Regions from separate parts of the Paenibacillus sp. FSL L8-0435 genome, predicted to be linked through region 1. Evidence: riboswitches for the same ligand, from Rfam matches in the RefSeq annotation. Region 1 holds a riboswitch; the other holds the start of a gene.
The links. A riboswitch is a leader RNA that binds a small molecule or an ion and turns the genes downstream of it on or off. The one in region 1 is predicted to bind thiamine pyrophosphate.

Region 1 (4,522 bases):
TAACCAATACCCTTGTCTGCGCCAATCCATTCGGCGATGATGGCTCCCATCACACTATAGGTAGCGGCGATTTTGACACCGGAGAACACGGATGGCAGCGCATGGGGAAGCTCCAGCTTCCAGAAGATATGATGACGTTTCGCACCAGCCATGCGCATATAGTTCATCATCGCTGCATCTGTACGGGTCAAGCCGTCCATGGCCGCCACTGCGACGGGGAAGAAACAGACCAGGATGATGGTAATCAGCTTGGGCAACAGTCCGAATCCGAACCAGATTAACAGGAGCGGCGCGAGCGCGATGGTTGGGATATTTTGACTAAGAATAAGTAGAGGGTACAGGGCTGACTTGAGAAAAGGGACCAAATGCAGCACCATCGCAATCAGTAATCCAACCGCTGTTCCAGCGGCGAATCCAATCAGCGTTAACTGAATGGTTGCGGAAGCGTGCATGCCAAGCCGTTCGGCCTGAGTTGCTGCTTCGCGGGCGATATCGGACGGTGCAGGCAGCATCCATTTCTCAATATGGAAGAGGGAGACGGCTCCCTGCCATATCGCTATAAAGAGAATAACCGCCACAATGGGCGGCCATACACTTTTGAAATAGGCATGCATTAGCGATACTTCTCCGTCAGGGTATCCATGCTGAAGCCAGTAGGGCTATGGGCGATTTTGATCTGGGAGATGATGCTTGGGCTGCCAGCCTCCACGAGTACCTCGTGCATCTTGCGGACAACCTCCAGCAGTTCCTCCAGTTCCCCCTCCATCGTGGTGTCGAGTGCGTTCACCTGATATTTCAGGCCGGATTGCTGAATAACTTCAATGGCGCGATCTACGTAAGGATAAGAGTTCTCGCCATTTGGCGTTTTGGGAATAACCTGAATGCTAAGTAATGTGCTTGCCATGAGAGATCACGGCTCCTTTCGTGATATATAAAATGAACTAATAACTGTTACACTTAGCACTTCGATGACAGAATAACCTTCCAATCGCTGTTATCCCCAGATTTTTTGATTCCCTTTCTCTAAAGGGAAAATCCGGTGATAGCGTATGCTTCCGATGAAGCTTTCTTTCAGAAAGCTTTTAGGCGACCGCTTCGCTTTTTCACGTTATTTCTGTCCTCTCCGTCCTCGTGTAAATATTAAGTTCGTTTTATATGAGAAATTTTATTGGGGTAAAAACTCGTTTGTATATGCCTTGCTCACATCGATCTGTTCATCCAGCAGTTTTTTGCTAAACATCCAGTCGGTGTAGTTCTGCCACACTTCCTGTTTCTGTTCCCCCCAGCGAGGGGCGTCATCCGTGTACTTCGGACTGAGCCACTTCTGGCTTGCCAGTACCAATTCCTTGTCCAGATCCGGTACGGCCTTGATCAGAATGTTGGCTGCGTCTTCGGGATGATCAATCGCATATTGATACCCTTCGGAAGTGGCTTTCAAGAATGCTTTCACCAGCTCAGGATCGTTTTGGATCGTCTGCTCGTTCGTTACGAGGACAGGTGTGTAGTAATCTAGTGCTTCTGAATAATCCTTTACATATAACATGTCGATCGGTTCCCCGCGCAGTTCGGCTTCAATACCTGTCCAAGCGTAGAAAATCCACGCGAAATCAATGTCCCGTTTCACTGCGGTGAAAAAGTCGGCATCACCCATGTTAATGTTTTTCACTTTCGATACATCGGCTCCGTCGCCTTCCATAATGGATTGCATCACGGCTTCTTCCACAGGGGAACCCCAACCGCCATAGGTTTTACCTTCAAAATCTTTCGGTGATTTGATATTCCGATCCGCCGGAGCAGCGAACCCGGATGTATTATGCTGAATAACTGCTGCGATGGAGACCAATGGAACACCCTGTGTGCGGGCTTGAGTTACACTCTCCTGATAACTTACGCCAAAAGGCACTTCATTGGAGGCAACCATCGTATCTGCGCCACCGGCACCTGGTTGTACAATCTCCACGTTCAAGCCTTCGGCCTTGTAAAAACCTTGATCTACAGCCGCATACAGGCCGGTATGATTCGTATTTGGTGTCCAATCGAGCACCACTTTAATATCTTTCAGGGCGGCAGTGTCACCTTCGTTGCTGCTTTCCGTATTTGTGTTGCCGTTCTGCCCAGCTGGGGCAGCTTCTTTGCCACCACATGCGGCTACAGTCACCATAAGCACGCATAAGAGCAACAATCCCATCGTTTTACGCCATTTCATTTGTGGTTCTCTCCTTCGGTATGTCCGGCCGATTGGCACGGGGTACTCCTTGGCTTCATATCCAATCATCTTGCATAAATCGACAGATTTATACCAGTTGAGATCTGGATAACGTCACTTTTTTTAGCTCTCTGGCTATATAAAAGAACATTAAAAAAGCGCCCCGTATTCCGGGACGCGTGCAGGCGTTAGAGAGGTGGCGTTCAGCCATAGGGCTGTGCCATTTCGATATACTCCGATTCCTACGCTGGCATGATCCAGATCAGGTCTAAGGGTTAGTATCTTGGTGGGATACACTCTCAGCCGGCCAATTCCGACTCCCCTGGGAAACTATGAAGTTACGGGCATTACTAGGTGTAATTATAGGCCAGCGGGTGGAACGTGTCCAGTCAGGAACTGGATGGGGACACGTATGAACTTATCAAACAGGCCGTTATACATATGTATATCAGCCTGTTTAGATGTGTTATTTTCAATAATTATCGTGGCGAATCATATAAGGAAATCTGGCTGAGTGCAAAAGCATCGGATAGTGGGCCATAGCCTCAGTGCTGAGGATCTGGAAGGTTTTCAACAAAAACTTGGATCAAATCCGATGTTTGATATCTCGTCGCATCAGGGCTGCTTTCCCTATTTCAGTGATCAGCTCTTGATCGATTGACCTTGACCGGAGACGCTTGCTTCATTTAAACAACATAATTTAGATACAAAAGGAGATAGTACTGCTATACAAATAATTACTTTTTACATAAAAATGGGGGCGTACTGAATGATCCTTAAAACCATATTCGCAATTATTCTGTCCTATTGTGTCTACGTTTTTTTCACAGCTTACCTTTTATTTTTGGTTCCGTCTCCATCTACTATTGAAAATACGGATATGCAAAAATTGTTAACCGCAGGAAGTACGACAGATCGCGTACTGCTCTTGGAGGACGGCTTTCAATCCGGTCAGGTGAGAATCCAGACCATTCGAGAGGCAAAAACAAGCATCGACCTGGCTTATTACTCCATCCAAAAAGGAAAAACATCTCAACTCTTTTTTGCTGCTTTATTCGATGCAGCTGATCGGGGTGTTCATGTTCGAATCATTTTAGACGGGATTTTTCACAACATGCGCGGAGAATTGCGTGATATTCCTAATGCCATTGCAGCTCACCCCAATGTGGAGTTAAGGTATTATGAACCACTCAACATAGTTATGCCATGGACATGGCATAACCGTCTGCATGACAAGATCTTTCTTGTCGACAACACATATGGCATCATTGGCGGCCAAAATATTGGTGATAGATACATGGCATTGCAACCCAAAAAAGACTATGTATTCGATCGGGATGTCCTTGTTTACAATCCAAACCATAATACGAACAGCACAGTTGTTGAAATGAAAAAATATATAGATCTGTTATGGGAACATCCATTCACCAAACCAGAAAAACATGCCAAACGTCAACATCATGCAAAGGGGTTAAAAGAGCTGGCTCGGCTGGCTCAGTTATATAAAAAAGCTCGGGCTCAGAGCGATCCTTTTGTTAAAGTGTTGCCGAAGGAATGGGCTCAAGAGGCTCTTCGTTCCGACCACGTCGCTTTCATTCACAATCCAATCCAAAGGCTGTATAAAGACCCGATCATGTGGAGAGCATTTGTTCATTTCGCCAATCAAGCAAAGTCGAAGGTGTACCTTCAGACGCCATATGCCATTCCTACCAAGAAAATGAAGAAAGCCGTACATCTGTCGATGAATCCAAAAGCAGAATGGGTCATGGTAACCAATTCAATCCAGCAGACCCCTAACCCTTTGGCTTTCGCGGGATACTTAAGCTCTAAGAAACGGTTGCTTGATACCAATCTGGCCATTTATGAATACCAAGGCCCTTATTCCATACACGGCAAATCATTTGTCATGGATGATTACCTCAGCATGGTTGGTTCGTATAACCTTGATCCCAGATCCGCCTTTCTAAATACCGAATCTGCTGTGGTCATTTCTGGTTCTGCATTCGCCAACGAACTAACAGAAGCTATGGATATCAAACGTGCACATAGTACACGTGTGAATAATGGTGAGTATCCAGCAGAATCTACGAATCAGAAAGGCCCTGTTTTCAAACGAATGGCAATCACAGCTTTATCCAAACTGTCTTTTCTCTGGAGATTTCTGTTGTAGAGAAGAACCAGCTAATAGATATAGCTACTTTTACAAATTTTAATTTGGAAAAATCACAACTGTTCACAGAATGTTCACTTATGTGGAGGGTTTCCTCATCTCTATAATTACGAAGGTAAACAGAGAGGATGAGAGAATTGCCAACA
Region 2 (4,522 bases), 470 kb from region 1:
GGGTGATGTTGGACCGATTGAAATAGCAGAGTCGATTCCCCATAATTCTTCGGTAGTGCTCAGTGGAAGCTTCGACTCTGTAATGGTTCATGCAGAGCAAGTTTCAGTGGAATTTGGAGGTAACTCCACCATTGGTAATCTCGAAGTGTTCCAAGATGCATTGAACACCGTGTTTAAAATTAACCATGGTGCTGTAGTGAATCGCGCTATATTAAATGCAATTGTACAATTTTCTGGAGCTGGAACGTTATCCTCGGCTCTGGTCAATGCAGAAGGCATCGATTTCAGTCAACTTAGTCAACTCCCAACTATTGAGGCAGATCCTACAGTTACTAGTGTAGTTTACGCTCCTCAAGTAACAGAGTTGTCGGCAATTGATTCGACCCGTCAAATCGTATTCACGGGGATCGCTTCCCCAGCGAAGAAAGATATCACTTCCTTTGCAAGATGGGATGTTGAGAATAGCGCTATTGCCATTGTTGACTCAGGAAAGATTCAAGCTAAAAGCAACGGTACGACAGTGGTAAAAGCCAAATACGGAAACTTCGAAATCAATGTTCCAGTAACCGTTGCAGTCTATAACGAAGGAACAGTCTATCCGACACTCAAAGGGATTCAAGTTACAAATGGAAGTGCAAAGTTGAATTTTTCTGAGGGTTTGGATGTTTCTGAACTGACTGCAAATGATTTCATAGTTCGTGCCTATTTTGATGGGGCAGAACAACAATTGAATAACTTGCAGTACCGCAATGGCGAATTTACTTTTGATGCTATTGATAGCTATGGAGCTACACTGTACATCACTGTGGAGTCAGATGTTAATAAAACACATTTTGCAGGAAGCCAAAGTGGTGCAATCAAACTTACAGGATTCGGTGGCCACATCAAGGATGTAGCTGGAGCACCGGTTGCAGGCTTAAGTATTTCGTTTAGAAAAGGTTTGGATAACAAAACAGGTGAAATCGTTGGATCTGTAACAACGGATACTTATGGAGATTATTATATTAATCTTCCCCCAGGCATCTACACAGGTGAACTTGGAGGTGGAGATACAAAATATATTACAACTTATCTCATTGGTGTCTCAGCAGTAAATGTGGAAAATAAACGTGAGAATCAAACTGCTATAGAAATACCTACACAAGATGAAACTCGCTTCGTACTAACTTGGGGTAAAGACCCAGTGGATCTGGATTCACACCTAGTAGGACCTGCAGGTGATGAGGGAATGTTCCATACGTTCTACTCTGATAAACAATATTATAATAATGGCGAACTTATGGTCGATTTGGACTTGGATGATGTAACTTCTTATGGACCTGAAACGACAACCATTCGTCACTTACTTCCTGGAACGTATACATTCTATGTTCATCATTTTTCTGGATCAAGCACAATTAAGAAATCTGGTGCAAAAATTGATGTTTTCCATGGTGCTGTAGCTACTCCAAGTGCAACGTATACTGTAGCAGATGCCAGTGGTAATGAAATATACTGGGTCGTTCTCAGAATGATCGTTTCTGAAGATGGCGTGGTTACTTATGAAACAGTAAATGAATTTACCAATGTTGACCCACTGACTTTACTTCAACCATCGGATGAAATTAACGAAGATGAATTGGAACCTCTAGAATAAATAGAGGATTTAGATTAGTTTTAAATGTATCATGTAGAAACCCTGTCTTAAAAAGACTAAGGGTTTCTTTTTTTCGTGTCTAAATCTTTTGGTGGCTTAAATAGAGCATATTCGAAGTTGATATCGGTACATAACAAGTAGATACGATACCGCTAAGCATGTTGAAACATCATGCTCTATGCTGGAAAATACAAACATGATCTAATGATTATTCTAGTTACCTTCCTTATTTGGTAGGATTAGGTTGTGGGTCGGACAGAGGTGCACCTCTGACGATCTTCCAGTACAAGCTCAGGCTTGTACAATACCAAATAACGAGAGAATAAGGGAGGAATAAAGTTATGAAAAAAATGTTGACGTTGTTACTGTCCGCTGGTTTGGTTGCTTCTATATTTGGTGCCGTTCCGGCTGCGGCTGCGCCTACGGTTGTAAATTCAACCATTGTTGTTCCAAAGGGTACGACCTATGACGGTCAAGGTAAAACATTTGTAGCCAATCCTTCCACACTGGGCGACGGATCTCAAGCAGAAAATCAGAAGCCAGTCTTCCGTCTGGAGGCAGGGGCTACGCTCAAAAATGTAAATATCGGAACACCAGCTGCTGATGGTGTTCACTGTTATGGCAACTGTAATATATCGAATGTGGTCTGGCAGGACGTGGGCGAGGATGCACTGACATTGAAGTCTGCCGGAACGGTTAACATTACCGGTGGGGCAGCATATAAGGCTTATGATAAAGTGTTCCAGATGAATGCAGCTGGAACAATTAACATCAAAAATTTCCGTGCAGACGATATTGGCAAGCTGGTTCGCCAAAATGGTGGAACTTCCTTTGCAGTTAACATGACGCTGGATAACTCCAACATTTCCAATGTAAAAGATTCGATTTTGCGTACAGACAGCAGCACATCACAAGGAAAAATTACGAATACCCGTTATTCCAAAGTGCCAACGTTGTTCAAGGGGTTTGCTTCAGGGAAAACGAGCCAGTCCGGTAACACGCAATATTAAGAACAGGGATACCTTGGAATACGGATTGAAGGCGTCTACGGATAAGGTAGCTATTTCACATCGTGAAGTATGTCCAAAAGGCATCCAGGGGGATGCCTTTTCCTATGCCAACTTTTGATTTTTGTAGAGACCATTGCCACAAATACCCATCTGATGTACATTAGAAGCAATGAAATAAGTGAACCGGGAGCTCAATGAAGTTGGGCTGAGAGAGTGGCCTTGTGCCGCTGACCGTACATCTGATCTGGGTAATGCCAGCGTAGAGAACATGGATTTGCGATATGTAAGGGTGAATTGTGAGAATGAACGTGGATGAACAACAGACCTCTTTGAACTGTGGTGGTGTATCTGCCAGGGCGGAGAGGAGCTGGTTGATATTCCGTATTTTCGACATCCATCCCATACATCATTGTGAGGAATGTACACTGTGCGTAAGGCCTTCCCGGAACCGGGGAGGCTTTTTCGTTTATTATGATAAACCCCACAGGGAACAAAGGAAGGACGTAGAGAACATGGCAACAACAGCAGGCAACAAGCGATTGAAACTAACGGATATTCTGGTAACCATCGTGATCGCAGTAGTGTTTGGGGTGATTTACAAGATATGGGGACCTACATATGACTTGATGAAACCATTTGGCGTTCATGCGGAGCAGATGATCTACGGCATGTGGTTTATGGCGGGCACGTTTGCTTTTGTTATCATTCGTAAACCAGGCGTGGCTATTCTTGCCGAAGTTGCGGCATCAACGGTAAGTGCTTTTCTGGGTAGTGAATGGGGCATGTCCACACTTGTATACGGTCTGTTGCAAGGATTGGGAGCAGAGATATTCTTCGCCGCATTTTTGTATCGCAAAACCAATCTGTTTGTCACCTGTCTTGCAGCCATAGGAGCTGCAGCGGCTTCGCTTTTGCTGGATTATCAGTACGGGTATATTGATTCACTCTCGGCCTGGAACTACACGTTATTTATCGGATTCCGCTTCATCGGAAGCATCTTGATTGCAGGAGTGTTCGCTTATTATCTCGCCAAAGCATTGGAACTAACCGGTGTAACGCGTTCACTCAGACCGGTATCCAAACAAGATTATGAGGCGCTGGATTAGATGAGCGGAGAGGGGAATTCGCAAGCGGTAAGTGTGACAAATCTAAGATGCAAGTTCCCGGGAGAGAAAGCCTTGGTATTTCAAGGCTTGTCTCTCTCTGTTCGTCAAGGGGAGAAAGTGCTGTTGCTTGGCCCGAGTGGCTCCGGTAAATCGACGTTATTGCAAATTTTGAGCGGTCTGATACCACGTTCGGTTGAGATTCCGATGAAATGTGATGATATTCAGGTTCCCGCCAAAGCAGGAGTGGTCTTTCAAGATCCGGATACCCAGTTCTGTATGTCCTTTACGGATGAAGAGATCGCATTTGTTCTGGAAAACCGAAATATTTCGCGTGAAGAGATGCCTGCTCTGATTGAAAATTATCTGAAACAAGTGGGGTTATCCTTTGAACAGAATCGTGTATTGATCCAGTCCATGTCTCAGGGGATGAAGCAGCGTCTTGTGATTGCTTCAATGCTTGCCATGGACCCGGAGGTATTGTTTTTGGATGAACCCACTGCACTGCTGGATGATGAGGGGACTTCCCAGGTGTGGGATACCGTCAGAAGGATCGCCAGTGACAAAACGATCATCATCGTTGAACACAAAATAAACAAGATTGTAGATATGGTCGACCGCATCATTGTGTTATCACCTGAAGGAAAGATTGTGGCGGATGGGCCAGCACAGCAGGTATTTACGGATGAACGGGGCAAGCTGAAGGCTTATGGAATCTGGTATCCGGGTGTGTGGGATGAGCACGAGCAGGCAGCTAAGCAAGAAGAGGGAAG

Region 2: it holds a riboswitch for thiamine pyrophosphate, as region 1 does, so the genes downstream of both, NST33_RS04375 (ECF transporter S component) here and NST33_RS02330 (ABC transporter substrate-binding protein) in region 1, are expected to answer to the same signal.

What each region holds. Positions count from the first base shown of each region.
Region 1 is NZ_CP150185.1:480,139-484,660, forward strand. It holds gene NST33_RS02320 (ABC transporter permease) at 1-614, opposite strand, end outside; gene NST33_RS02325 (thiamine-binding protein) at 614-904, opposite strand; gene NST33_RS02330 (ABC transporter substrate-binding protein) at 1,166-2,206, opposite strand; TPP riboswitch at 2,428-2,540, opposite strand; gene NST33_RS02335 (phospholipase D family protein) at 3,087-4,376, shown strand; gene NST33_RS02340 (hypothetical protein) at 4,505-4,522, shown strand, end outside.
Region 2 is NZ_CP150185.1:945,434-949,955, forward strand. It holds gene NST33_RS04365 (S-layer homology domain-containing protein) at 1-1,636, shown strand, start outside; gene NST33_RS04370 (pectate lyase) at 1,978-2,646, shown strand; TPP riboswitch at 2,819-2,929, shown strand; gene NST33_RS04375 (ECF transporter S component) at 3,159-3,752, shown strand; gene NST33_RS04380 (ABC transporter ATP-binding protein) at 3,753-4,522, shown strand, end outside.